4 regions of the Phascolarctobacterium faecium genome follow, and region 1 is predicted to be linked to each of the others. Evidence: riboswitches for the same ligand, from Rfam matches in the RefSeq annotation. Region 1 holds a riboswitch; each other region holds the start of a gene.

Region 1 (7,554 bases):
CTTCAGGCACCCACGAAGGTTTATAAGTATCTGTCATGGCTTAATCCGCCAAGCGTCTGTTCAGCTCTTCCAGTACTTTTTTAGCGCAGACAGGTATAATGGTGCCGGGTCCAAAAATAGCTGCTGCACCGTGTTCGTAGAGATAATCATAGTCCTGGGCAGGAATTACGCCGCCGATAACGACCATGATATCCTCACGTCCGCGTTTTTTAAGTTCTTCTACCAGTTGCGGCATCAAGGTTTTATGACCTGCTGCCAATGAGCTCATACCAACGATATGAACATCATTATCTACTGCATCCTGCGCAGCTTCTTCCGGAGTTTGGAACAGAGGGCCGATATCTACGTCGTAGCCCATATCTGCGAAGGCGGTAGCAATAACTTTCGCCCCGCGATCATGTCCGTCTTGTCCCATTTTAGCAATATAGATACGGGGACGACGGCCTTCGCGCTGTTCAAAGTCATCTGTCATCTGACGAACTTCCTTGATAACATCTTCGTCAGCAAATTCGCTGCTGTAGACGCCGGAAATTGAACGGATGATAGCTTTATGACGGCCGCAGACTTTTTCGACAGCGTCAGAAATCTCGCCTTTGGAAGCACGAGCACGAGCTGCGTTAACTGCCAGCTCCAGCAAGTTGCCTTCACCGGTTTCCATGGAATGGGTGATAGCGTCCAAACAACGGCGAACTTCATCGTTGTCACGGTTAGCACGCAATTTTTTCAAACGTTCGATCTGCGCCAAACGAACTGCAGTGTTGTCGACTTCCAGAATATCAAGCGGATCTTCTTTTTCCAGACGGTAATCGTTTACGCCGACAATTTTTTCGGCGCCGGAATCGATATGAGCCTGACGACGTGCTGCCGCTTCTTCGATACGCATTTTAGGAAGACCGGTATCAATAGCTTTGGACATACCGCCGAGCTGTTCGATTTCCTGGATATGTGCCCAGGCTTTTTGGATCAGCTGATTGGTCAGTGCCTCTACATAATAGGAACCGCCCCACGGATCAATAACTTTGCAGACTTTGGTTTCGTCCTGAATGTACAATTGAGTATTACGAGCAATACGAGCCGAGAAATCTGTCGGCAACGCGATAGCTTCGTCCAAAGCGTTAGTATGCAGCGACTGGGTATGCCCCAAAGCTGCTGCCATAGCCTCGATACAGGTACGCGTAATATTGTTGAACGGATCTTGCTCTGTCAGGCTCCAGCCGGAAGTTTGCGAATGTGTACGCAAAGCCATAGATTTGGTTTTTTTCGGGCCGAAGGAATTAACGATTTTCGCCCACAGCATACGTCCTGCACGCATTTTAGCAATTTCCATAAAGTAGTTTTTACCCATTGCCCAGAAGAAGGACAAACGCGGTGCAAACTGGTCAATAGTAAGACCATGCTCAGTACCTGTACGCAGATATTCGAGACCGTCGGCTAATGTATAGCCAAGTTCGATATCAGCAGTAGCGCCTGCTTCCTGCATATGATAACCGGAAATCGAGATACTGTTGAATTTGGGCATATAAGCGGAGGTATATTCGAAAATATCACCGATGATGCGCATGGAAGCTGTAGGCGGATAGATATAGGTATTACGAACCATGAATTCTTTCAGAATGTCGTTTTGGATCGTACCTGCCATAACTGATTTGTCTACGCCCTGTTCTTCACCAGCCAGGATATAGAAGGCCAATACAGGCAGCACTGCGCCGTTCATTGTCATTGATACAGACATTTGATCCAGAGGAATGCCGGAGAAAAGAATCTCCATATCCAAAATAGAGTCAACGGCAACACCGGCTTTACCTACGTCACCGACAACGCGCGGATGATCGGAGTCATAACCGCGGTGAGTTGCAAGGTCAAATGCGATAGACAGACCTTTTTGCCCTGCCGCCAGGTTACGGCGATAGAAAGCATTTGATTCTTCTGCAGTAGAGAAGCCTGCATATTGACGTACTGTCCAGGGTTTGGTTACATACATCGTTGAATAAGGTCCACGCAAAAATGGCGGGATACCTGCCATATAATGCAGATGTTCGCAGTCTTTATAGGCATTCACATCATATAAAGGAGCTACGTTGATTTGTTCCATTGTACGGTAAAAATTTTCTTCAAAGGATTTACCGGTTTCAGTTTTTAATTTTTCCTTCCAGGCAGCAAACTCGGCGGCGCCTTGTGCGGGTGCCTGCTGAAAGGGAATTTGACTAAAATCAGGAATTCTGGACATTATCAGAACATCCCCCTTTCTTTTTGCATACGGAGCAAGGTTTCATAGCAATTGGATTTGACGCTGATGTAATCATCCATACCTGCAGCATCACAGATTTCTTTCAGTTCTGCGCTGGGAGCACCTGCCAGGAATACCTTCATTTCCGGATTTACAGCTTTGATGCCTTTCGTAACTGCTGGGGCCAGTTCCGGATAAGTAGCGTCAGTCGAGCAGACGATGGCTGCATCGGCACCGGACTCAAGCGCTGCTTTAACAGCTTCTTCGACAGTGAGGAAGCCATTATTTGTCACAACCTCAAAGGCAGCCACCTGCATGAAAGAGGTAACAAAATCGGCACGTGCTTTATGCTGCGGGATCGGTCCCATATTGGCCAGGAAAATTTTAACGTTTGCACCGGTTTTATCAACAAAATTTTCCGTACGCATACGCAGTTCTTCATAGCGTTCAGTCCAGCGATGCGGAGCAATAGCTTCAACCTTTTCGCCATTAGCACTGCCGGTAAGAGCTGCTGAAATTTCACCCATAGTTGCTCCAGCCAATAATGCTTTTTCAGCATCAGCGATCAAAGAACCCAACTCACTGGCATCACGTTTGCCAAGGTCGCTGAGTACAGCTTCTACATAAGCATTGTCGCGTACTTTTACGTTGACTTCCAAATCAGTTTTGCGTGCTTTAAGGATTCCTGCGAAATCAACTTCAGGCACTTCCAAAAGTTCTTCAGTCATGTTCGGGTACATGTTATTGCCGACTGCACGATCTTTTCTGGTAGCAAGATTTTTAAAACGTTCTTCTAAAATAGCTTTAACCGCTGCCTGTACTTTGCCGCTTTCAAGCGCTGCCAGTAAGCCGCCGTGGCTTTCGATTTCCTGGAACTTAGCCCAGGTTTTTTCCGTAAATTCTTCTGTCAGCGGTTCAATATACCAGCTGCCGCCGGAAGGATCGATCGGCTGAATAAAGTTGAATTCATGCTGTTCCATGATCTGGATATTACGGGCAATACGGCGGGAAAATACATCACTGGGACGAATGCAATGATCGAAAGGTTTGACATACATGCCGTCCATACCGCCAACAACCGCAGAGAAGGATTGTGTTGCCGCACGCAGCAGATTTACATAAGGATCGTATTTCGTCTGGCAGAAGGTAGAAGTGCTGACATAAAGATTGATCTTTTGTGCTTCTTCATCCCCACCGCAATTTTTAACGATTTGCGCCCAAACCATTTTCAGACTGCGCAGTTTAGCAATTTCCATAAAGAAATTAGCTCCGATACTGAAATGAAAACGCAGGTGGCGACAGAAGGTATTGACATCAATACCACGGCGTTCCATAGCGCGCATATAAGTTACAGCTGCATTCATAGCATACGCTACTTCCTGAATGTCGTTAGCACCGCCATTATGATAAACATCGGTATTGACAACTACTGTTTTAAGCTGCGGAGCATTTTTTTTAGCCCAGGCAATGCTATGTGCCATTTCGTCATAATATTCGTCCAGCGGACGAACTAATTCGCCGTCCAAAGCAAGTTCGCCAATCGGATCGACAGTAATAGCGCCATGTAATTTTTCGAGGGCCAGACCTTTTTTCTCGCAGACAGTGATTACAGCAGCCAAAAGAGCGATGTTGGAAGCGCCGGCATAAATATCGATTTCGAATTTTTCCAGATCAACACCATCCAGCAGTTTTTCCACGTCAGCTACAGTAGCCAAAGATACGCCTATATCAGCAACATCTTTTACTTCTGCCTTATCAGGATCATAGCCTTTGCGTGTCGCAGTATCTAAAACGACACTAGCAGCGGTAGTTCCTTTCAACAGCTCGTATTTAACCATTTCATTGGCTTCGGCAGGAGTTTTTCCATCACACTCCTGAGCAATAGTCCATACTTTATGGATATAACCTCCTGCATTAGCACCGCGCAGGTTGCTTTCCATGCCGGGATAGGTTTTATTGTGAGTAATCTTCTCCTGATCCTCTAATCTATAAATAGGATTCAGGGTGATACCCTCATAAGTTTTAGTGAACATACTCTTTTCAAAAGAACCGCCTTTAAGAGCAGTCACTACTTCTTGCTTCCACTCCTCATAGGACGGCGGCGTAAATTCATCGAAAGTAACCGGAGGGATAGTTCCCACTAAAGTTTCTTCCTGCTGAATCTCTGCTGTAAGGTTTTTATCTTGTTCCATATACGGCATCCTTTCATTAATTATTTTCTGTGCCGGGGTAGTAAATGTTCACCTCCTGTACTTTGCTTACTTATGTATCGCAGAATGGTTCGAGAATCTCCTACCGAAACTGCCTCTATAAGCCCCTTATCAAAAAAAGCAACCATCACAAAAAATGTGATGGTTGCTCTTGCCGCGCACCCCTACGCAGGCAATTGAGAAGAAGGTTCTTGCACAAAGAGAATTTGAGAATGGCAATAAACCCGGCAGGTTGTCCAGACCTGTCACAAATAAATATATACACTGATGGCTGACCTTATTTTCGAGGTCTAGCCATCACACTTCGACCTCAACGCGCTTACAAAAGCACAGAAAAACAGAAAACCGTTTTCTTAAAATAATATTAAGAAAAACGGTCAGAAATTCATAGCAAAAGATTCGCACTTCGTATTTACCTAAAATACGAACTCTGCAGCATCTCCTCCCCGTCTCTCGCAGGTCAATCAGCGATGTAGCTAAGGCAGTTCTTCTGACTCCGATTCATAGCTCACTTCACCTTCCCAGTATTACTACCAGTGGCATTTGAAGTTTACTCCTCGTTACAGCGGCGGGACCGCGTCGGAATTGCACCGACTTCTCTATTAAGCTCTGTAGAGCACCTTTAGCTTACAATATTCATTTGTTAGCTTAATTATATTTATTACTATTTCTTTTGTCAAGTCTTTTAATATATTTTTTCATATATTATTTTTCGCAAATAAAACAGTATCGTAGCTTACTATTTTATTCAGTAAGCTACGATACTGCTAATCAAGACTTTTATTTTTAAAATACATAGTGATTCCCAAAGGAACGCAGATATTCAAAAACAATAACCGTACTAATTGGTAAGTAAGAATGATTGAAACATCTTCTCCCATACTCATTCCAGCCAGACACATTTCCGCAATTCCGCCGGGAGCCATTGCTAAAAAAGCGGTTACTAAAGAAAACCCATACCGTTCTGACAGGGACCAGGCAACAACAACACTGACACCAATCATCAAAACGATACCACTAAAAATATAAGGCATCAATTCCTTAGTAGCCGAAAGTTTTTTGGGATCCAGCATTACGCCCATGTATAATCCAATACTTACCTGTGCCAGCATCATAAGCAAACCAGGCACAGGCTGTAAACTTCCCCAAAAATACGACCCTGCCGCTGTTGCCAGAATCGGCCCCAGCAAACGCGGTGTTGGCACCTTTAACTTAGTCGCAACAAAAGCGCCTAAAAACGACAATGGGACAAGAATAAGCCAATGCGTACCGTCTGTTGTCTGAACAATAGCATTGTTTTGCATAACCTGAGCACCTAAACCATGGATTACCAGAAATGGTACTGCTACAATAACGCCTACCAGCCTCAGAGTCTGCATAACGACAACAACATTTGCGTCAGCCCTTGGATCATCCTCCGACATCAGCATCATTTGCGTCAGCCCGCCAGGCATAATGCCCATCACACAACTGATCAGATTAGCCGAAGTATGTCTCGCTGTCCACCAGGCAATTAAAACAGCAACAGCTACAGCTATCAGCGTGGCTTCCAGTACCCCAAAGGTCTGATGCGTCATTTTCTCCCATGTATCAGCTGTAAAATTACGGCCAATACCATACCCAGCTACAAGCAAACCCAATTCACGCCAATTCTTAGGCCAGGTAACAGGCGAACCAGCTATCTTACAGGCTACTGCAGCAAAAATGCCGCCTAAAAGATATGGTATAGGCAATTCCATTTTTAAAAATAACGTTCCTAAACAGGCTGCCATAACAAACAGCAGCAAACGATTCAACATATTTCCCTCGCTTAATAATGCCCTTCCAGTGCCGTCATGATCCGCCCTATCAATTCACTGCGCATTGTATTCTGAGTTACAGAATAGGTCATAATACGGCTGTCATCCAGTCCCAGCTCCCGTTTGAATAATGCTTTTTGAGCCATCGCTGCATTTTTCGACAATTTATCTGCTTTGGTCAAAATAACCTGAACCTGCAGTCCACAGTCCAGTAACCAGTGATAGCTTTCAATATCGCTGTCCAAAGGCTTATGCCTGATATCAATAAGCTGACAGACCAGTCCTAGATTATCAGATCCGGAAAGATATTTACTGATAAATCCTGACCATTTATCTTTGTTCGTTTTAGCTGTTTTGGCAAAACCATAACCTGGTAAATCTACTAAATAAAAATCAGCACGTTCTTCCTGCCCTTCAGTAGTGCGTTTAGCCTGCAAACCATAAAAATTTATAGTCTGTGTTTTGCCTGGAGTCGAGCTCACTCTTGCCAAGCCGTTACGTCTGCAGAGCGAATTGATCAGTGATGATTTGCCAACATTAGAACGCCCTATAAAAGCAGCCTCTATTAACGGTGGTGTCGGATATTGGTCTGCTCTGACAGCAGATGTGATATATTGGGCATGAATAATATCCCAGGTTCCTTTATTCATCTTACTCCTCCAAAGCTAATTTCAACACTTGATCCATATGATTAACAGGAATGAATTTTATTGCCGCACGCACATTGACAGGAAGTTCTTCCAGATCCTGCATATTCTGTTCTGGAAGCAGAATGGTTTTTACACCATAACGATGCGCCGCCAGCATTTTTTCTTTAATTCCTCCTACCGGAAGCACTTTGCCAGAAAGAGTGATCTCTCCAGTCATGGCAATACCCGCTTTTATGCAACGTTTAGTCAGTGCTGAAACCATAGCCGTCACCATAGTAATGCCGGCGGAAGGACCATCTTTTGGGATTGCGCCTTCCGGTAAATGAATGTGGATATCAGTAGTTTCATAAAACTTTTCATCCAAATGCAGCTCTTTAGCCCGAGAACGAATATAAGTATAACCGGCCTGAGCAGATTCTTTCATAACATCACCCAACTGCCCAGTCAATACCAGACCTCCTTTACCGTTAGTAGCCAGTACTTCTACCTTCAGTAATTCACCTCCAACACTGGTCCAGGCCAAACCTGTGCAGATACCTATTTCTGCCTTGGCAGTCAGATCGCTTTCCAGAAAAATAACCGGTCCTAAATATTTAGTCAGATTTTTTTCGGTAACTTTAGCACTTTTTACCTGTTTCGTCACAATACGATGTGCTGTTTTACGGCAG
Region 2 (7,175 bases), 910 kb from region 1:
TTTGGCACACCAAAGAAAAATTTGTCTGTTGCTTACTGATTATTTTTACTATTGGTATAACTTTTAGTAAAATCGTATATTTACTTTCTGAACAAGGTCTGTATTTTGGTAATTTAAGAATAGTGTATGATTGGACGAAATTATATTTATGAGCAAAATAAAAAGTATTATTGCAATTGTCATTTTAATAATTTCCTGGTGTCTGATGTTTTGGATAACAGGCAACCGAACACCATGGCAAGCTTTTTCTTCTACAGACAAGGGCGATGGAGTAAGTGTTTTTTTAGGTGATATTCCAAGTGAAAATTATGATCGAATGGGTTTTACTAAAGGGTTAATTGAATATATTGTTTCTAAAAATGCATGGTTAGTTGGAACCGATAGAGGTGAATTATTTTTATTTGATAATAGTGGCAAGCAGATATGGAAACGTTCTTTGGGGATTGGCAAACTGGTATCACTGTGTGTATCTCATGATGAAAAAATTACTTTTGTAGGTGAGCAAAGTCCGGCTGGTAACTTATATGCAATCGATCTTGATGGCGGTGATATATTGTGGAAATTTGCTGCTGAAAAGGTTGTTGGCGTTGAACCTGACAAACGTTCTTATCCAAGCATCGTACATATTTGTATTGATAAAGATGATAATGTTTACGCAAATGCTTATCGATTTGTTACAGCGAAAGATGGAGGGCGCGGCTATAATGGTAAAGCTGTTGCTTTTAATAAAAACGGTGAGCAGCTTTGGCAATTCCCAGAGAGTGAAAATATTGATAGTTGGATCAATTGGTGTGATGTTAATGATAATAACGATAAAGTCGTATTATCAACTTCTGCTTATGAAATCAGACCTGATATGAAATACCGTGATACAATGTATTTGATAGATAAAAAAACAGGTCAACTGATTAATTCTATTGAAGTACCGCCTGTTGCTCCGTTCGAGAACACTGTTATGCGTGGCAGCCCTAATTTTTCTGAAGATGGAGAGTTTTTGGCTGCAGCCTGCAGTGACGGACGAGGAATGCTTTTTGATGCTGCTGGAAAAGCTTTATGGCAGCGTGAGTTATCTAAACCTGCTCAAATAGATAATGTTTGGATTAATGCATCTGGTCGAGATGGGTTTGCTGCAGAGGCTGGCGTTATTTTTACAACGATCAATACATTTAATAGAGAAAACTGGCAGTTACCGACTCCGGTTGAACATCCAAGTAATAATAGTATGTTCGTATTTAATTATGATGGAACATTTAAATATAAATATAGAGCCTTGGGGACAATGGAGCAGATAGATTTTTCTAATAATATGGCGGCGTGTGCTGTTGGACGCAATGTTAGAACTCATAATTACGCTGCTCATGGAGCGGTAGTGCTTGATTTAAACGATGGGACAGAATTGAATTTCTTTCATACTGAAGGACCATTACAAGCAGTTGCAATAAGTAGTAATGGAAAAAAGATAGCTGGAATAGAGGCTCCTGCTGTAACTCCTGAAGGTAAGATCATTGGGGCCTATAGACTGCATATCTGGCAGCGTTGAAAACAAAGGGGTATTTCATGATTCATAATTTTTTACATTATTATAAACCGTACAAGAGCATACTTTATGGTGTGGTAATTGGTTCCCTTGTTGCTGCATTACTGGATTTGGTCTTTCCTATGTTGGTGCGGCAAATATTGAATGAAGTCTTACCACAAAAAAACACTGATAGATTATTACATGATACAGGTATACTGTTTATTTTATATTTGGGCAATTACGGTTTGCTCTATCTTGTTAATTACCATGGACATTTGATGAGTGCAAAGATAGAGAATGATATGCGCCGCGATTTGTTTGAGCATTTGCAGCAAATGTCGTTTAAGTATTTTGACAATGCCAAGACGGGGCAACTGTTGTCAAGATTGACCAGTGATATAGCTGAAATAGGAGAATTGTCATTCAGAGGACCCAATGACATCATTGTTTGCTGTATTACTATGATTGGTACAATTGGCATCCTTTTTTGGATGAATGTTTACTTGGGGATTTTGATTGCTGTTTTATTAATTGCTAAAACGCTGCATACTGTGTATGTAAATAAAAAAATGAAAGCAGCTTTTAGAGAGAACAGGATAAAAAGCGGTGAAATAACAGCCAGGGCGGAAGAAAGTTTAGGTGGAATACGGTTAGTAAAAGCGTTTGCTCAAGAGGAATATGAACTGGCGAGATTTATGGAAAAAAGTTTGGATTTTTTGGAAACAAGACGAAAATCTTATAAAATTTTGGCTTATTTTTCTGGCAGCGTAAATTTTTTTACAAATATTACCAACTTACTTATTTTGGCTTGTGGAGGGTTGTTAATAGCCAAGGATAAGCTGTCGTTGAGTGATTTTGTTGCTTTTTTGTTATATGTCAATTTATTTATGAAACCGCTTTTACGTCTAACGGTTTTTACTGAAATGTACCAACGTGGAATGGCTGGATTCCAGAGATTTTATGAAATTATGGAAATGAAACCTGAAATTATCAATCAGAAAGATACGGTTGTTTGTAAAAAAATACGTGGAGAAATAGAATTTGATAATTTAGTATTTGGTTATTCTGATCAGAAAAAGGTAATTAAAGGATTTAATTTAAAAATAGCTCCGGGCCAAACTGTAGCATTTGTTGGAGAAACAGGTGCGGGTAAGACAACGATTGCAAGCCTATTATTAAGATTTTATGATCCGCTTAGCGGCAGGATTTTAGTTGATGGAATCGATATACGTCAGTATAAACAACAGGAACTGCGTCGTAATATAGGAATAGTGCAGCAGGATGTTTTTTTATTTTCAGATTCTGTGACGCATAATATTGCATATGCAAAACCTGAAGCTGAGCAAAGTGAAGTAGAAAACGCTGCCAGGCTGGCCGCGGCTGACAAATTTATTGAGGAGCTCCCCAATAAGTATGCTACTGAAATTGGTGAACGTGGCGTGAAACTATCCGGGGGACAAAAACAGCGTCTTGCTATTGCCAGAGTATTTTTGAAAAATCCGCCTATTGTAATTCTAGACGAAGCGACTTCTTCTTTAGACAATTATACAGAAAAATTAATACAGGAGTCGTTAGACAAGTTGGCGGAGAATAGAACAACTCTTATTATTGCTCATCGAATGTCGACAATAAAAAATGCAGATAAAATAATCGTTTTGAATAATGGTGAAGTTGCAGAAATTGGAACACATTCTACCTTGATGTCAGGGGGTGGTCTGTATTATAATCTATATAATGCTCAGAAACAGACTGATGACAAATAGGTGATTTGATGATTAAAATAGAAAATTTAACTAAACGTTTTGGCGAGCGTATTGCAGTAGCAGGAATAGATTTGGAAATTAAAAGGGGTGAGATATTTGGCCTTTTAGGACCTAATGGAGCTGGGAAGACTACTACAGTCAGGATATTAACCTTACTTTCCAAGAAAAAATCCGGTTCTGTAAAAATATGCGGATACGATATTGAAAAAGACAGCGAGAGAATTAAGGAACTAATTGGCGTTGTACCGCAGCATATGAGTTTGGATCAGGATCTTACGGGAAGGGAAAACTTAGTTTTGCAGGCAAGGCTGCATCATTTGAAGAATAAAGCTGCTATGGAACAGCGAATCAATGAAATTTTAGAATTTGTGGAACTTACAGATAGGGCTGATGACAAATCCAGAAGGTACTCAGGAGGAATGAAGCGGCGCTTGATGATTGGCATGGCACTTTTGCATAAACCTAAAATGTTATTTTTAGATGAACCAACTGTTGGATTAGACCCACAAGTACGGCGTAAGATGTGGGATTTGATCCGTAAAATGAATGAAGCTGGAATGACAGTGCTTTTAACTACTCATTATATAGAAGAAGCAGATCAGTTATGCAGGCGTGTTGCAATTATGAATAGAGGTCGTATTATAGCTGTTGATACACCGCAGAAGCTGAAAGAAAAAGTTGGCAGGGTTGTTGTTGAACATATGGAAGCAGACGGCATGATTAATAATTTTTTTGATAATCGTGAGCAGGCTGCATCTTATGTGGCAGGATTAAACTCTAATGCAACTGTGCGCGAAGCAAATTTAGAAGATGTTTTTATTGAATTAACGGGGAGGCGAGTAAATGATTAGTAATTTTTGCTATGATGTCTATACCGTTTTTTGGCGTGATTGGGTGGTTTTTAAAAAAATATTTTTTAAATTCTTATGTTCGCGCATGATTACGCCTTTTTTGTATATTTTTGCATTTGGGATCGGGTTGGGGAGAAATGTTTCTGTTGATGGTGGGAGTTATTTGAGTTTTCTCATTCCAGGTATGATCGCGCTTAATTCGATGAATATTTCTTTTAATACTATTGCTGCTCCTCTTAATATGTCACGTATTTATCATCATACTCTGGAAACATATTTGATTTCGCCAATTTCAGGAGCTGCATTCGTTTTTGGTAAGGTTTTATCAGGTACAGTGCGTGGACTGATTTCTTCTGTAATTATAGTGCTTATTGCGGAATTATTAGGGGTACATTTATATTTTGGAGGCTGGTTTATTCCAGTGCTGGTCCTTAACTGTTTTGTGTTTGCAGCACTGGCAGTAGTGGCGGCAATGACTATTGACAGCCATGAAGAGATGAGTAGTTTTAGCACGTATGTTTTAGTGCCGATGTCTTTTTTATGTGGGACATTTTTCAAAGCTGACAGTTTTCCTGAAATAATAAAGTGGTCTTTAAGTATTTTACCGTTGACTCCTGCTAGTAGTGCATTAAGAGCAGCGGCAAATAAAATGCCTGTAGAATGGCATTGGCCGGTTATTATGGCGATATATTTTCTCATATTTTTTAGTTATGCCTGTCATTTGCTGAAAATGAAAAAAGAGGAATAGAGTGATGTTTTTTAAATATTTAGTGTTGAATATATTATAGTTTTTATTGCAAATATTAATCTAACGTGATATAATTCCAATCAGTAATAAAACTTAATAAGCGGAAATCTAGGTGTGAATACTTAATAGAAAAATTGGTTGGAAGCCAATACGGTCACGCCGCTGTAATGTCGAGCAAACCTCAATGATTGCCACTGGGAAACTGGGAAGGCGGGGTAAGCAATGAAGCAGAGTCAGAAGAACTGCCTAGATTTTTCTACTGTAATCCAGCGAGTGACAGGAACAGGTAGTATGAAGTAGGTATAACCTTTCTGTTTTGCGGAAAGGTTTTTATTTTTTAATAAAATGTAAAATTTTAATTCGTTTAGTAAGTTAGCATTGGCAAACTCGATCAAATTTGGTATTATTAATAATATAAAAATTTTAGGAGGCATTTTTGATGGAATCAATTAAGGAAGCTGTTGAGTATTTTCATAAAGGCGGACTGGTAATGTGGCCACTGTTATTGTGTTCAATAATAGTTGTTACGATAGCTATAGAGCGGTATTTGTATTATAAAACTGCTGATTCTGGTTCGTTATTTACGCAGGAATTTTGTACTTTAATCAGTAAAGGTGATGTAGTAGGTGCTGAACAATTGGCGTCAGCGTCTGCTGGTGAGTGCGCACGTATTATTCGTGAGACTATGGTTTTGTCTGGCGACTGTACAAGGCACTCTGCCTATATGGAATCTCAAGCTGGGCTTGTTATAGCTAAATTGCGTAACCGCCTGCATTATCTTGGTGTTATCGTTACAATGTCTCCTTTACTTGGATTATTAGGTACTATTATTGGTATGATTGGTTCTTTCAGTATTTTTAATCTGCAGGAAGGACAACCAATGGCAATTACGGGTGGCATTGGTGAAGCCTTAATTGCAACTGCCAGCGGTTTATGTGTGGCCATTTTAGCATTATGTGCACATTCTTATTTTGCGCAGCGTCTGGATACTTCCATAACTAATATGGAACAATGCTTTTCGGCTTTGCTGGAGGCTGAAAGCAGAGGTGACATCTAATGAAACTGCGTGATAGCAGAAGCCTTAAACAACCTGAGCTAATGATAATACCAATGATCGATATTATGTTTTTTCTGCTGGTGTTTTTTATGCTTAGTACGATGTATATGGTTGATTTAAAAACAATTCCTATAAAGTTGCCTAAAGCGGAATTTTCGGCAGTTGACACTCAGACAACCTTTGCCGTTTCTGTAAAAAAGGACGGTAGCATTTGGCTTGGTGATAAACAGACTGACATTGCCAGTTTAACTATGCAGGCAAAAATGGAACAGAAAAACAATCCGCGTTTTTCAATCGTTATTAGGGCAGACAAAGATGCAGATTATGGTAAAGTCATAACTTTGCTGGATAGATTAAAAGGTGCAGGAGTTCAAAGGTTTGGTTTAGCAACGGATGTAGGAGCTGGTGAATGATGGATGACTCTAAAAAGAGGTTCCAAATAGGTTTTATTGGCTCATTAGGATTTCATTTATTTGTATTTCTTGTTTTGGCGTTTGCCGGTCTATTCGCTGCTAATCATGTTGATGATAAGATCGTCGAAATAGCAGTTTTTGGCGGTGGCGGAGGAGGCGGCGGAGGAGGCGGCAGCGGTATGAAGCCAGCCGATGCTACAGAAGCAGATTTGGCAGCAGCGAAAGCGAATGCATTGCAAAATAAACAGCATAGTGCTTCGCAGCCACAACAGCAGATAAAAAAATCCGGCCAAATAAATACTGACGATATAATTGAAAAAACTACTCGTCAGGAGCAAGTGTATCAACAACAGCAGAATAATCAAGTCAATGAAAATGTATCTGAGGAATTACAGACCCAAAGTAAAAATATTGCCGGTGCTGATGTGAAAGAAAATACTGGCAGTGGTGGTGGTTATGGTACTGGCCAAGGCAGTGGATATGGAAGCGGCAGTGGTTCTGGCAGTGGAACTGGAACAGGCGGCGGACATGGTGCTGGAGTGGGTACTGGTATAGGTGACGGAACAGGTTCTGGAATGGGTACTGGAGAGGGTGGCGGCTATGCTGGCGGTGATCCTTCGGCAAACCCTGCTATTCCTCCGCGTTTGTTAAAAAGTCGTCAACCTAGCTATCCAAGCAGCGCCAGAAGTGCCAGTATTGAAGGAACGACGACAGTGCGCATTTTGGTAGGCTACGACGGTGAAGTTGAATCTGTCATTGTCGCAGAATCTTCTGGTAATGCTGCTTTAGATGCTGCTGCTGTTGATGCATGCTATGGCTGGCGT
Region 3 (7,554 bases), 580 kb from region 1:
TAAAGCGGGCTTTAAAAACGCTTTAAAATAATTATAGCATCAACATGCCTAAGAAGCAAAAAAGGCACAGCAAAAGCTGTGCCTTTAAATATAAAGATTTATTTACCGAGGATGATTGAAGTCAGAGTGATGGGATCGACATATTTGCCGTCTTTATAGACGCGCATGTTACCGCTGGCGATTTCGTCGATCAGAATTACTTCGTCGTTGTTGTAACCAAATTCAAATTTGATATCGTATAGATCCAGACCCATTTTTGCCAGGTCTGCAGCAACGATTTTAGTGATTTTAAGGGTTTGTTCCTTCATACTGTTGAACATTTCCTGGCTCATGATGCCGAGAGCCGCCAAACCTTCAGAAGTGATCAGAGGATCGCCTTTAGCGTCGTCTTTTAAAGTAGCTTCAACGTAGCCGCCTTCGAGAACAGTGCCGTCAGCAATGTAGTCACCGTAACGACGGATGAAGCTGCCGGTTGCTTTCAAGCGGCAGATGACTTCAAGGCCTTTACCGAATACTTTAGCAGGCAGGACTTCCATAGTGGCGTTATCGATATCTGCGCTGACATAGTGGGTTTTTACACCTTCTTTTTTGAGGATCTCGAAAAAGTGGATCGAAGTCTCAAGATTTGCTTTGCCGATACCTTCGATAGTCAGCCCGACGGTATTCTCACCGGGATCAAAAACACCGTCTTTGCCGGTGCAGTCATCTTTGAATTTTAAGAGTACATTGCCGTTTTCCAGGGAATATACTGTTTTAGTTTTGCCTTCGTAAATTTTCTCCATTGGTAACAACCCTTTCACTTTTTAAAGTATTGGAACTGTTCTAATATTATATAATATTTGTCCTTGCAGTTGCAATAGAAGAAAATGTGAATTTTCTTTAATTTGACAGGCAATAGCTAATGTGATATTTTGAAGTCAAAGAAAACAGACAGGCGGTGGCAATAATGATCAATATTTCGATACCTGCGATCTGGATCGCATTTTTTGGAGCCTTGTTTGGGGCGATGCTGGGTGTGGCTTTGTCCTTCTGGATCATTAAGAGAGAGGTACAGCGGGAAGTAAGACGGATCGAAAACGAATATAAATTTCTTTTGGTACAGGGGCTGGTCGGCGGTGTGATGAAATACTTTTTTAAAGACGAAGAAACAACGGTCTGTAAAGAAGATGCAAAACAATCGGCAGAACAGTGATTATAATAAAACAGACCTCGGACATAAATATGACGAGGTCTGTTTTATTATGGGAAGGGCTTAACAGATTTATGAATTTTAACAAAATAAATGCTTGTAATATTGATAATATGGAATAAATTAATTAATAAATTCAAATAGGAGATAGCACACAGTTGAAATTAACAAAAATGTTTTGTATGATGTATTTAAGCAGTAATACAAAATAATTTAAGGAAGTGAATCGAATGAAATTGAAAAATGTTTTTTCATTACTGGCAGCTTTAGTAGTTTTATGTGTAGGCGCTATGGCTGTGGCGGCTCCTGCTCCCAGTCAGCTTGGGCAAAGCAGGGCGGCGATCGAAGTTGCTAAAGCAGAAATTCCGGCAAACTGTAATCTGATTGGTTATACAACTAAAGGTGATGAAAGCCGTATTACTTTTCAAGACCCTGACACTTTGGAATATTATTATGTGAAGGTTGCAACGGCTACTTCCAAAATCAAAGAGATAGAAGTCAAGGGTGCAACATTTGTCAAAGGCAGCACTATTATCAACAAAACTCCGGCAGATATCGAGCGCTTTGTTATGGCTGAATACCCGGATGCCCGCAATATTGTTGTAACTATGGACAAAGAAGGCAATAATTCCTACTATGAAGCCGAATTTACTACCCTTAAATTTAAGGGGGAATTAAAGTTTAATCCTGCCACCGGCGTTATTTTTGAGCGTGAGCTGGATTATTATTGAGGATTCAGGTATCATGGAATAAAAACAGGCCCTGTATGCAGGGCCTGTTTTTTTAGTGTTAACTGTTCAGCAATAAGTGCGCCAAAGATAACTGAGCGGCATTACGATAAATAAAGCCGGCAGCGTATTGGCGACACGGAAGTCTTTCAATTCACAGATACGAAAGCCGGTAATAATAGCTAAAATGCCACCGCAGGCCATAAAATCACCAATCATCAGAGGATCTGTAAGCGGCATGATGAAGCCGGCACTCCAAAAGAGGATGCTGAAAAAAAGAAACTGGGGGATTGCGATACAGGCGATCATAGGACCCATATGAGCAGCAAAAGCAAATGCTGCAAAAATGTCCATAACAGATTTTGTTAAAAGAACAGTGCTGTCGCCATTTACGCCTTCACCAATCGCGCCGAGAATTCCTGTACTGCCGGTACAGAACAGCATCAGCAGGCCGACGAAACGGCTGATATAAGCATCATTATCTGCTGCCGCAGTATTGGTGATACGTTCGATAAGTGTTTTAAGCCTAAGCGAAGCGAAATTGATCTGGTCTTCGATTCGAAGTGCTTCGCCGATGATAGTACCCAAGATCAGAGCTAATGTAACTGCCGGCATAGATTTTATATTTTGCAGCAGAATGATGCCGATGATGATGGAGCAGTAACCGAATAACCCATAAAGCGATTCACGCATTTTGACTGGCAGCAGTCTTCCGAAAAAACTGCCGAGCAGGCCGCCGATAAGTACGCAGGCTGAATTGACGATGATTCCAATAGACATTTTTTTACCTCCTTGCAAAAAATCGCATCATTATAACATTTCGTTTGCAACAATGCAAATCGTATAGGGGGTATTTTTAAGAAGTATCTAAATAGAAAAATATCTGGTAATATTAGAGAAATTATATTTTCACAAGTAATAAAATAAACCGTTTTCTAGATTAGAAAACGGTTTATTTTATTTGTACTTCTATTTTGTAAATATATTCGCTGATTTCATCAGTAAGCCAAAAGTTTTTTATTGATGTGATATAAATATCGGATATAGGAACGAGCATATTATGCTTGCAGTATTCTGACAGAGTGTTGATATACTTGTCATAATTGTTCATGTAGATACCTTTGAAATAAAGGGTAAGGTAAGTTCCTTTTGATTTTATGGAACATTTCGGATAATCGGTTTTAGTGAAAACAGGACAGAAATAATATTTGATATGACGAGGTTTTTTTTGATCTAAAAGTGAATTTTTATCTACAACATAACCAAAAGTATGATTGTTAAGGGGAATATGTTCAGCAAGATTTATAAACAGACTGGCGGATATTTTTGTTCTGTCTTTAAAGTTCATTTTGGGAGAGACTGGTTTACTTAAATATAAAAATTCATTGTCTGTTCGAACTGTTAGTACATCATTAAATTTAATGTTTTCCAATTGGTTAAGAATAAGGAGGGAATGATGCAGTTCATTTTTTGTTTTAATTATCTTTTTGAGTAATTTTTCAAGAAATATTTCACGATCAGACATAATATTTCTGTAATTAGTATAGGATTTGTTAGATAAATAAGTTTTGATTTCTGCTAAAGGAATATCCAGTTTACGCATCGTCAAAATCAATTCTAGTGCAAATAATTGAGTGCGTTTGTAATAACGATAACCATTTTCTTCAATAACTTCAGGCGTTATAAGACCTAAACTGTCGTAATAAAGCAAAGTTTTTCGAGGTATTTTGCAAAGCTTGGCTAACTCACCTGTTGTAAAATAATTATCAATTGGTTCTTTCATAAAATAATTATCTCCCTATTGACTGTCTAGTAGCTATACATAGTAATATATCATATATGATATTATAACATATAATTATTAATATAAAATAGAATATAATATCATAAAATATAAAAAGTGAATAATGATGTTATCAGGTGACGCAGGTCTTAATAGAGAAGCTGGGTGTAAAGCCCACACGATCCCGTCGCTGTAAAAGTGAGCAAATCCATATTTATGTCACTGGAGTTATCCGGGAAGGCTTGGAGGAGCGATGAAATTGAGTCAGAAGAACTGCCTGATGATTAATTTACTGCTGCGTGAGACAGTTTGGTAATGGAACAGCTTTTATCTAGCTATTTAATACCCTGTGCGTCTTATGCACAGGGTATTTTCTGATTCTAATAAAAGTTATTATGCATATATCTATTAGGTTAATGCATAAAATATTTTAGTAATATACAAAAAATAGGAAAGGGAGTTGAGTATGTTGAAAAAGGGTATGGGTAAAAGTATACTGATGACAGTACTTATAACTGGCAATGTCATTTGGGGGGGCACAGTAGTATACGCCGAAGAGGGGCTGCAGCAATTTAATCTGGATCAGATGGTTGTTACAGCAACCAGAACTATGAAAGAACTACAGGAGGTACCTTCCAGCGTCAGTGTTGTCACCTCACAGGATATAGAAGAAAGAAATATTAATTCTGTACCTGAAGCTCTGCAGACTCTGCCGGGCGTCTATATGAACCAAGCAGCACAGGGAGGGATTCAGATCAGGGGCTTCAGCTCCAGTGATATTTTGGTTTTGCTGGATGGGCTTCCGATGAATACTACTTATAATAACGGTATGGAATGGGAAATGGTACCTGTGGAAAAAATAGCCAGAATTGAAGTTGTAAGGGGAGCAGGCTCTTCTTTATATGGCGGTAGGGCTGTGGGCGCGGTTGTCAATATTATCACTAAGGATAATCCTGAAAAAAAAGGAGCCAGTGTAAATGCTGTAGTCAGCTATGGCAGTAATAATACCTGGAAAAAAGCTTTATACGCAGATGCAAGAGTGAATAAAAAATTATCTTTCGGCGTAGGTTATGAAAACAGAAAATCAGATGGATATAGGGGTTATTATTATACTGGTAGCGCTTCCAAAGGCAGTGGAGGGATTAAGCCTGACCACGAATTGCCGCAGCTCAGTAACGGCAAATATGTTTTAGGCGGACGCGGAGAAAAGGTTTGGGAAAATGAAAACATTTCCGCTAATGTGAAATATGATTTTGATGAAGACAGATCTTTAAAATATACTTTTATCCATACGGAAAGTGAGTATCGCTACCAAAATCCGTGGACGACAATTTATAAAGACGGTAAGCCCGTATTTAGTGGCAGTGTTGATGTTGGTAATGGACAGATAGTGAAGCCAAGCATTGGAACATATCTTGGTTATGACGGGCGGAAAGAATCCGATTTACATACATTGTCATATAATGACAATAAAAATAAATTCAGTGCCAACTTTGGGTACATGGATATGAAAAGTAATGGCTATAGCAGTTCCAGCAGTCCAAAATCTATAGACTGGAACGGTGCCGGTACTGATTCTTTCTATCCCGGTGAAACCTATAATTTTGATGTACAAAAAGCGTGGGATAATGTAGGCAAACATTCTATTCTAGTAGGAGGCAGTTTTAAACAGGAGAGCTTTGATCAGCTGCGTAAATATCTTAGCAACTGGCGCGATCATGATTCTGTTATCAGCGGACTTGGCGATAACGGTGTTTATGAAAACCATGGCGGTAAAGCGCGGAACATAGCTTTATTTGTGCAGGATGAATATCAGATCAGCGATCCGATGACGATGTATTTAGGCGTACGTTATGATCATTTTACAAAAATGGACGGTAAAAGCAGATATTATGATAAAAATACCGGTGCTTTAACACGTTCTTTGGACTATGATGAAGTCAGTTATAGTGAATTCAGCCCGAAAATAGCATTTGATTATAAAGCTGATGAAAAGACTAATTACTATGTTTCTTATGGACATTCTTTTAATCCGCCGCCTTTGTATCAGGTCTATCGTGACGGCGGTGGCAGTATGGGCGGTGTAGTGGCTAATCCTGATCTTGATCCGGAGACCTCAAATACTTTTGAGATTGGCATGAAGAAGAAATTGTCGCGGCAGACTAATCTGGGGATCTCTTTATATCAGGTGAAAACAGATGATAAAATCCTTTATACGACCCATTATCAGCCTGGAACAACAACAGCAGAATATAAAAAATATGAAAACTACGGTACGGAAAAACGCCGCGGTGTAGAATTTACGGTCGACCATAAATTTAACGATAACTGGGGCACATATTTTAATTATGCCTGGCAGCAGGGGAAAGTGAAACAAAATGCGGTGGTGGGAACTAACCTGAAAGATGCTGACAGCGCAGACTATGGCATTCCTAAACATCTGCTGCATGCCGGCGTCAATTATAATAAGGATAAGTTCAACGCTATACTGGATTGTCAGTATGTGAGCGCTCGTCAGGCTCCTGATGATGTGACAGGAGAGTATGGGGCGGAAGACGCGTATTTTATCGTTAATACTGCCTTTAATTATGAAATTGCTAAAGGTACGATTTTACAATTCGGTATTAACAACCTGTTTGATAAAGAATTTTATGCCAGCGAAGCAACTTCCGGCAGGACATATAACGTAGGCCTGCGTTATAGCTTTTAAGTAAATAAAATCAGGGCAGGGATTTTCCCTGTCCTGAAAATTCATGGAAGTGGAGATAAAAATGGGGTTTAAATATCAGCGGCTTTTGGGGTATTTTTTAGGTTTTATTTTATTCTATGCTCCTTTTGCGCTATTTCAAAAAATAATATTTTTTGCTTTTACGGGCAAGTGGCAGCAGCTGACCATTCATAGCCTTTGTTTTCGCATTCAGACAGAGCATTTACTGGATGGAAAGTTGCTGCTGATGTCGCTTCCTTTTATTGCTTGTATCGTGATCTTGCTGATAGTTACTTTGTTTTTTGGTCCTGTATTTTGCGGCAGATTATGTCCTGCCGGAGCTTTTACCGAGTATTTAAGCAAAGTCATACCATCAAGGCTGCAGATAAGCTGGCGTACTTATACCGAGATCGTTCCGTTTCGTTATGGCATGCTGGCCGGGTTTGTGATATTGCCATTTTTTGATAGTCTGCTGGCATGTGCATATTGCAATTTCTTTCTATTTGATTTGTTTGTTAACTATTTCGTTTTTGGGTATTTTATTTCTTTGAGCTCCAGTATGATTCTGACGTTGTTTTTGTGGGCAGGTCTGTTTGGTATCTTTACTAAAGGCGGCCGCGGATTTTGCAATTTTTTGTGTCCTGTAGGAGCGGTACAGAATTTGTTGTATTCTTTCAGCAGCAGGCTGCCATTCGTTTATCGGTTGATTATAGACCGCCAAAAATGTATTGGCTGTAAAAGCTGCAGCCTTGCCTGTCCTATGGAAGCGATGGTGATAGAAGAGCGGAAAGCTGTGAATTGCGTACATAATTGTATCCTGTGTGGGGTCTGTATCAGTAAATGTCCGGAAAAGGCGATCAGATACGGGAGGAAAGATGATGAGGAATAAAGTAATTACTTTTTGTGCAGCTATGGGTATACCGATTTCTTCTTGGGGCAGCACCTTTGGCTGCACCGGTATTTGTGGCAGCTGCCAGTTAAGCTGTTTGCCGGGAGCGGCGGCTGTCGTTATTTTATCTGTTAAAATTTTTTCTAAGAAGATAGCTGAAAAAAGGCGGGCCAGGTATGAATAAACAGCTTGGGAAAAAAATACTTCTGGTGTTGGCTGCTGTTATGGTAATGATCTTACTCAGCAGTTTCAAAATGC
Region 4 (7,554 bases), 920 kb from region 1:
AATGCAACTTTGTATGGGGCCGAAGCTATGGGTGGGGTAATTAATATAATAACAAAAAAAGCTTCTGGTTCTGCAAAAACAACAATATCCGGAACTATTGGTAATTATACAGATAAATGGTCAGTTGGCCATCAAAATGAATATTTTTCAGTTTATTATGATAAAGATTATTATGATGAAGTTAATCCTCAAACCCGTAAATTTCCTTATGGAGAATATGCAAGCTCATCAGGAAGCAAAAAAAATAATTATAATACTTTAGGAAAATCCAGAAAAGAAAGTATTTTTATTACAGGTAATATAGGGAAGAATTTGACGTTAAATTATAACCATTCAAAATCAGATCTTAATAGATTTCAGATAACTCGTTCTAAAGCAGCTGCTGATAAGCTAGGAACATCATATAAATATGACGATAATCGTGACACAGCTAGTTTAGTTTATGATGATACAAGTAACAAATTAAAATCTGTATTTTCTTTTAATAGCCGCTGGTTTACTTCAAATCAAAAAAAGAGTAATGAAAAAGAATTTTCAGTATCTGGTGGATCTTATAAAATGTTCAATATAACATCAGATACTCAGAAGGGTTGGTCTTTTAATGGAGATAAAGATAGCTTAATTGCGGGTATTGCAATTAAACGTGATTTTTATCAAAATTATAAATATACTTTTCAAAAGTCTGATAGAACAAGTTTAGGACTTTATACGTCTTATACTCACCAATTTGCACCTAAATTTAGTGCTACTTTGGGATTGCGTGGGGAAGCCATCAATGATTTTGATACAGACCAAAATGTATTTTTGCCACAATTACAAACATTATATAAATTTAATGAAAATTTGACTTGGTATACAAATATAGGTAAATCATTTATTATGCCTGCAATGAACAGCCAATTCTATACGACAGATAAAGATGCACACAACTTGAAAAAATCACGTGGGTTAAAGCCTCAAGAAGGTTGGACGTATGAAACTGGAATGAAAAAGATAACTAATTCGAGTTCTTTAAAACTTGCCGTGTTTAATATGGATATCAGTAATAAATTTGGATGGGCAAGCGAAGAAGAATTAGGTATAGGTACGAATACTAAGGCTGAAATACAAATTAATAAAGGCGATTTTCGGAATACAGGCATTGAAGTTGAATATACAAAATTAGTTGGCGATAATTGGCGATATAATCTTGGTGTTACCTATTCTAATCCAGAAATAAATGATTCTGGTGAATGGGTACAGGACAATGCAAGACTTCAATTTGTGGCAGGAATTGGATATCAGAAGAATAAGTTTAATGCAGGATTAAACTATCTTTTCTTAGGAGACAGGAATGATAGCTATTATCATGAAGTTACTTCTAGTGGTAATAGATATTATGCTCTTCCAAATAGAAATATAATGAATGCTACATTACAATACAGTGCAGATAAGAATAATTCTGTAGCATTAAATTTCTATAATATTTTAGATAAAAAAGATGTCGTGAACGATTATGAAAATTATGGATTACCATTCAATTGGACACTAACCTACAATTATTCTTTCTAAAACTAAAATTAATAGGCGGCACACTGTGCTGCCTATTATAACTATAAATAAAATATTTTAAAACCACTAATATAAAAAATGTAGATAAAACGATGCAGCAGAAAATCCAGTACTTATTTCTTGAAAATAAATACAGAAATATTGCCCTAATAAGACACAATATGAATTTGATAGTATATATTGAAAAATAAATAGATTTATATTATACTTAATTAAATTAAATATTTCGTAAATCAGGTGACGCTAGTCTTAATAGAGAAGTTGGGTGTAAATCCCATACGATCCCGTCGCTGTAATGGTGAGTGAATTCAAATTTATGCCACTGGAAATATCTGGGAAGGCTTGAATAAACGTTGAACCTAAGTCAGAAGAACTGCCTGATTATTTGTTACTACTGCGTGTGACAGTAAGGTAATGTAGCAGTTTTTCTATTGTAGTTAAGCTGTTTTATGCCTTTTGCTTTCAGCAGGAGGCATTTTTATTTTTATTAGCCGATTGTTAATAAAAGTAAATACTATAAGGCCATTAAAGAATGGGTATAGAAAATGCTTTTATTTCAATAAATACAAAAAATTCTGAAAGGAAGTAGAGTATGTTGGAAAAGAGTATTGGTATAAGTGCTTTGATGATAGCACTGGTAACTGGAAATGTCATCTGGGGGGGTACTGCAGTACATGCTGAGGAACCAAATCAAGTATTTACGTTAGATCCAATGGTAGTAACTGCAACACGGACAGAAAAAAGAGATGTTGATGTACCTGCATCAACTACAATCCTGACTAGTGAAGATTTAAAAGCAACAGGTGCGCAGAATTTGCAGGTTGCTTTGGGGCGTGTGCCTGGATTGGTTTATAAAACGTTTGCACCTGGTGGTGGTGCTATGGGGACAATGGCTAATGAAATAGCCATTAGAGGTGTAAGTAATGGTACTTTGATTATGCTAAATGGATCTCCTATGAATTTGAGAGGAAAATATTTTTTAGATGCTATACCTATTGATAGTATTGAGAAAGTTGAGATAGTAAAAGGTGGGGGATCCGTGCTTTACGGTAGTGAAGCAATGGGCGGTGTTATTAATATTATAACTAAACAAGATTTTAAAAATTCAGTAACTGCCGGAGTTGGTAATTACGGTCAACAAAAATACAATGCTACTGTTAATGCTGATAAATTAAGCGTTGGTTATAACTTGGAAAAATGGGGAAAGGTTGATACAATTTCACGTTCACATGATAAAGGTGACAAACATACAGATATGAACAGTTCTCATAAAAATAATTTATTTTTGAACTATAAAATTAATGATAACTGGAATTTTTTATATAATTATTTTGAAACAAATGTAAAATATGATACATGGTTTGATGATGGATATAAAAGCGTTCCCAAAGGCGGAGCATTGCAACAGAATAGAGAATATGTAACAAAGCAAAATTTAATGCAGATGACATATCAAGATGACAGTGTTAAGGGGAATTTCTATTATAACCAGAATAAATTAATGGCAGATGGATATACTAATTACACAACAAGCGGTGCTTATTCTGGAAAAATGTATGATACAGATGAGAAAAATCGTACATATGGAGCTGATATACAAAAAAAGTGGGAGTTTGGAAATAAAGCCAATTTGATTTTGGGAAGCAGTTATCAAAATGAGTTTTATGATGATTATGGTAAAGATGGCCATAAATCTCCTGATCAAGTAACGTCAAGAAATATTTATGCTGTTTATGGGCAATATGACTACAAATTTGATGAAAAAAATGAATTTATTTTTGGGGCACGTGAAACATGGACTACTGGTGGGTATAAAGACCAGAATTATGATAATTTTAGTATGTCTGGTCAGTATTTGCATAAATTAACAGAAAATGATTCATTGTATGCTAGTGTTGGACAATCATTTATTATGCCTACTTTTTCACAAATGTATGGTGCTAGTGACAGTGCTGTCTCTAATCCCGATTTAAAGCCGCAAAAAGGAACTAATTATGAATTAGGATGGAAGCGGGTTAGTGACAATCATAGTTGGAAAGCAGCTATTTATCATATTGATATCACAGATAATATTACTGCAACCTGGGATAGTAGTAAAACGGAATATAAATATACTAATGAAGATTTTAAAAATACAGGTGTGGAAATAACTTGTGATATTATTGGTAAAGATGGATTTACTTATAATTGGGGCATAAATTATGGTGATCCTAAGGTTAAGGGAACTAAAAAGCCCTATTGGGATAGAAAGTATGGAAGATGGCAATTGAATGGTGGCATTAATTATACAAAAGATAAATGGATAACAAGTTTACAAGGTACTTATTTAGCTCAAAGGGTTGAGACTCCTAGCAGTAAGCAGTCGTTTAGTGAAAAACCTTATTTTCTCACAAGTCTGACAACTACCTATAATGCTGATAAACAAAACTCTATTTCGCTGACACTGGATAATTTGCTTAATAGAGAAGACAATTTAAGTCATAGTGGATCAGAATATTATTCTACTCCTTTCAATTTCTTGCTGAGCTATAATTATAAATTTTAAAATATTATAGGCGGCGTTGAAAGCCGCCTATATAACTTGATTTCAGACATAAGTTTTAATATAACATTTGATTTAGGAAATAGCAGAGATTTACTTTTAATATAAACTTATCTTAAAATAGTTTTATAAAATCAGGAGGCTATTATGACAGAAACTATTATTGAACTGAGAGATTTATCGATTGGCTATGGAAATAAAAAAGTTCTGCAAAATATTAATGCCAAGATAAATAAAGGCGAGATAGTAGGTATTATTGGTTGTAATGGCGCTGGCAAAAGTACACTGCTGAAAACGATCCGCGGTTTGCTGTCAAAGCAAAGCGGTGATATTTTGTATTTTGGTCGTAATCTGGAAAGCTTTGCTGAAAAAGAACTGGCTCGTGAGGTTGCTTACTTGCAGCAAAGTGTAGAAGTTGGGTTTGGCTATACTGGTAAAGATATAGTGCTTGCAGGACGTTATCCTTATATGAAGTGGTGGAAAGGCGAAAGTATCGCCGATGAAGAATTAGCGCTAAAATGTATGGAATATACCGGTACTAGAGAATTAGCAGAGAGGCCAGTAAATGAAGTCTCCGGCGGGCAAAAACAGCGGATTTTGCTGGCTAAGGTTTTGGCGCAGCAAACGCCGATTTTATTTTTAGATGAACCTACAACAGGATTAGATATGGTCTATCAGGAAGAGATTTTTCGCTTTAGTAAATCATTAACTGAAATGGGAAAAACTATCTTAATGGTAGTTCATGAATTGAATTTGGCTGCTAAATACTGCAGTAGAATAATTTTATTGGGAGACGGTACTGTTATTGCTGACGGAAAGCCTGACGATGTATTTACGGAGACTGTTTTGAGTAAAGCTTATCATGCTCCAGTCAGAGTTATTCGTAGCCACAACACAAATGAGATAATTGAAATAAGTACAAAAGAGGACAGCAGCAGATACCAGCGCGATAGAGAATTGCTGGAACTTATTTGCTGCAAGGGATATGTATGATAAAAAGGAATTTTTGTTGGATTGTGATAGCTGTTTTTATGCTTTCGCAGACTGCGTTTGCAGAAGGTATAAATTTAGAAACCGTTTATCCTTATAGTTTGGAACATAAAAATATTTATAAAACTGTGGGGAGTGCAACTAATCCATTCTATATAAATATTGAAAGCTATGATGCACCTGAACCTCAGGATGTCAATGTAGAAATTCTATTGCCGGAAGGTTTGACTTTTAATGAAGACGATGACTGGCAGGGAGTGAAAACAGGTAAAGGGCTGATTATTAAAAGAAGTTGGACTTTACCAGCTAATTATGGACAGAATTTTGATTTACTTTATTTAAGGGCTAATGAAAAACTTACCGAAGGAAAACATGACATTGTTGTTAAAGTTAGCGGCAAGAGTTGGCAAAAGAATAATAATATTACCTTTACTCATGAATTTGGAGAAAAAAACGCAGATGCTATAAACCTACAAGAAAAACAGTTGGACAGTTCCAAATTTAACTGGTATATCCAATCTGTTACTTTGCCTGTAGATAATTTGGGAAATAAAGATGATCGTATCCAAGAGAGAACTATTTATATTAAAGACACTGCCTTAGAATCTTTTCGTAATAGAATGACTGGGGATGGTGCTACTAATTGGGCGGCTGTTTTTAATCATCCGGCAGCACATCTGCTGTTAGAGATGCGTAATCCGCAGCAGGATACAAGAATCTTGAAATTTAGAGCTGAGTTGATAGATAAGTCTACTGGAGAAACAGCTGTTGGATTATGTACTGCCAGTCAGAGTGATAATGAAACTGAGCATGGGTGGTCTGGGAAATCAGGAATAGAAGATGCGTCTACGGCGATGATATCATTAGACGGCAAGAAAAGTCAGGCTTTTATTATACCCTTATATGTAGATTATTTCAGAGTTGTGGAAGGTGAATATAATTTACGTGTGACTGTATTCGGTAATGGGCAGGAAAAAATACAGGAGGTACCCATAACTATTGCTAAAAAACGTAGTATGGGTTTATTTGCTGTAGCTTTTTCATTTGGTTGTTTTATTTTAGTCTGTTTAACAATTGGTCAATTAAAAAAATGTATTTTTGATATTGGCGCTAAAGGCGCTATTACTATTGCGTTGTTTGCGGCTGTGGCTTTTGGCAGCATTGTTGTGCCGACGACTTTATTTGGTGATTTGCTGCATGTGTTTTTAGGGCCTTTTTCCGGATTGCTTACAGGAGTATTGAACGGGGTTTTGTTATACCTTTTAGTTATGTCTTTACTGGTTATTTACAGAAAGCCGGGTATAGTGGCACTCATGTTTTTATTGAAGTGGATGTTAGCAGGACTTATGTTTGGCCGCTTTACTCCTCTTGGTATACTAAGTTATATGGTATATATAGTTGTGTTGGAAAGCATTTTGTATATCAGTGGATTTTATAGAAAACAAGAATTGACCTCGGGATATGTTTTTATAGTTGCTATATTGATTGGTACTGCGGATGCATTTATAACGATGATTAATTTAGAACAAATGATGTTTTTTTACAGATTATATTATGCTGATTGGTATATCGGTCTTTATATGCTTATCAACGGTTTACTCTACAGCAGTATTGGTTCGTGGCTTGGCTATAAGGTTGGAATAAAATTGCAGCAGGTTATGGGAGAATGATATGCTGAGAATAAGTGACGTTTCATACCGATATAAAACACGCAAAATTCCTACATTAAAACATTTGTCTCTGCATGTAACAGAAGGCGAAATGCTGCTTTTGGCCGGTTGCAGCGGTTGCGGCAAGTCTACGCTCATTAAAGCTGTCAGCGGTCTTTTAAATACTGCCGGCGCCGGTGAACTTGATGGGAAAATTTATCTGAATAATAAAGATACAGCGGAGATGACGCCTGAAGATATTGGAATATTGGTTGGTACTGTTTATCAATCGCCGGATGATCAGCTTTTTGCGATGACTGTTTCTGACGAAGTAGGTTTTGCGCTTGAAAATCAGGGGCTTGATGAGAATATAATTTCAGTTGAAGTACAAAAAGTATTAGAGCGAGTTGGACTTGCCGGTTTTGAACAAAATAGTATTCATACTTTATCAGGAGGACAAAGGCAGCGATTGGCTCTGGCTTCAGTACTCATCACGAAACCTAAGCTTTTGGTTTTAGACGAACCGGTAAGTCAGATGAATCCACAGGGTGTTGAGGATTTTTTGCAATTATTAGTATCTTTAAATCGTATAGACGGTATAACTATCATTGTAGTTGAACATCGTGTCAATGAACTTGCAAAATATTTTCCGCGTCTGGCAGTGATGTTTGAAGGTGAAGTTATTTATGATGGTCCAATAGAACTAGCCTGGCAAAAAATTGGTTCTGCAGAGAAATATGGTTTGAGAGAGCCGCAAAAAGTTAAATTGTGCCGGTTTCTGCATTTGTCTAAACTGATAGACGAAACGAGTAAAGTTGTTGA

What was found. Region 1 has a riboswitch for cobalamin ahead of PFJ30894_RS04255 (methylmalonyl-CoA mutase family protein). Riboswitches for the same ligand answer to the same signal wherever they lie in the genome.
Region 2: it holds a riboswitch for cobalamin, as region 1 does, so the genes downstream of both, PFJ30894_RS08695 (MotA/TolQ/ExbB proton channel family protein) here and PFJ30894_RS04255 (methylmalonyl-CoA mutase family protein) in region 1, are expected to answer to the same signal.
Region 3: it holds a riboswitch for cobalamin, as region 1 does, so the genes downstream of both, PFJ30894_RS01375 (TonB-dependent receptor) here and PFJ30894_RS04255 (methylmalonyl-CoA mutase family protein) in region 1, are expected to answer to the same signal.
Region 4: it holds a riboswitch for cobalamin, as region 1 does, so the genes downstream of both, PFJ30894_RS08740 (TonB-dependent receptor plug domain-containing protein) here and PFJ30894_RS04255 (methylmalonyl-CoA mutase family protein) in region 1, are expected to answer to the same signal.

The regions. Positions count from the first base shown of each region.
Region 1 is NZ_AP019004.1:866,859-874,412, reverse strand. It holds gene meaB (methylmalonyl Co-A mutase-associated GTPase MeaB) at 1-37, opposite strand, end outside; gene scpA (methylmalonyl-CoA mutase) at 41-2,227, opposite strand; gene PFJ30894_RS04255 (methylmalonyl-CoA mutase family protein) at 2,230-4,419, opposite strand; cobalamin riboswitch at 4,901-5,076, opposite strand; gene PFJ30894_RS04250 (AbrB family transcriptional regulator) at 5,205-6,236, opposite strand; gene yihA (ribosome biogenesis GTP-binding protein YihA/YsxC) at 6,248-6,886, opposite strand; gene lon (endopeptidase La) at 6,888-7,554, opposite strand, start outside.
Region 2 is NZ_AP019004.1:1,780,195-1,787,369, reverse strand. It holds gene PFJ30894_RS08720 (energy-coupling factor transporter transmembrane component T family protein) at 1-152, shown strand, start outside; gene PFJ30894_RS08715 (outer membrane protein assembly factor BamB family protein) at 149-1,540, shown strand; gene PFJ30894_RS08710 (ABC transporter ATP-binding protein) at 1,558-3,282, shown strand; gene PFJ30894_RS08705 (ABC transporter ATP-binding protein) at 3,291-4,133, shown strand; gene PFJ30894_RS08700 (ABC transporter permease) at 4,126-4,881, shown strand; cobalamin riboswitch at 4,975-5,145, shown strand; gene PFJ30894_RS08695 (MotA/TolQ/ExbB proton channel family protein) at 5,321-5,938, shown strand; gene PFJ30894_RS08690 (ExbD/TolR family protein) at 5,938-6,351, shown strand; gene PFJ30894_RS08685 (energy transducer TonB) at 6,348-7,175, shown strand, end outside.
Region 3 is NZ_AP019004.1:290,524-298,077, reverse strand. It holds gene PFJ30894_RS01400 (phosphoribosylaminoimidazolesuccinocarboxamide synthase) at 99-782, opposite strand; gene PFJ30894_RS01395 (hypothetical protein) at 947-1,192, shown strand; gene PFJ30894_RS01390 (hypothetical protein) at 1,420-1,920, shown strand; gene PFJ30894_RS01385 (DUF554 domain-containing protein) at 1,987-2,697, opposite strand; gene PFJ30894_RS01380 (MerR family transcriptional regulator) at 2,870-3,700, opposite strand; cobalamin riboswitch at 3,819-3,995, shown strand; gene PFJ30894_RS01375 (TonB-dependent receptor) at 4,167-6,410, shown strand; gene PFJ30894_RS01370 (4Fe-4S binding protein) at 6,472-7,296, shown strand; gene PFJ30894_RS01365 (hypothetical protein) at 7,283-7,480, shown strand; gene PFJ30894_RS01360 (hypothetical protein) at 7,473-7,554, shown strand, end outside.
Region 4 is NZ_AP019004.1:1,788,912-1,796,465, reverse strand. It holds gene PFJ30894_RS08745 (TonB-dependent receptor plug domain-containing protein) at 1-1,551, shown strand, start outside; cobalamin riboswitch at 1,770-1,946, shown strand; gene PFJ30894_RS08740 (TonB-dependent receptor plug domain-containing protein) at 2,144-4,096, shown strand; gene PFJ30894_RS08735 (ABC transporter ATP-binding protein) at 4,241-5,086, shown strand; gene PFJ30894_RS08730 (hypothetical protein) at 5,185-6,753, shown strand; gene PFJ30894_RS08725 (ABC transporter ATP-binding protein) at 6,755-7,554, shown strand, end outside.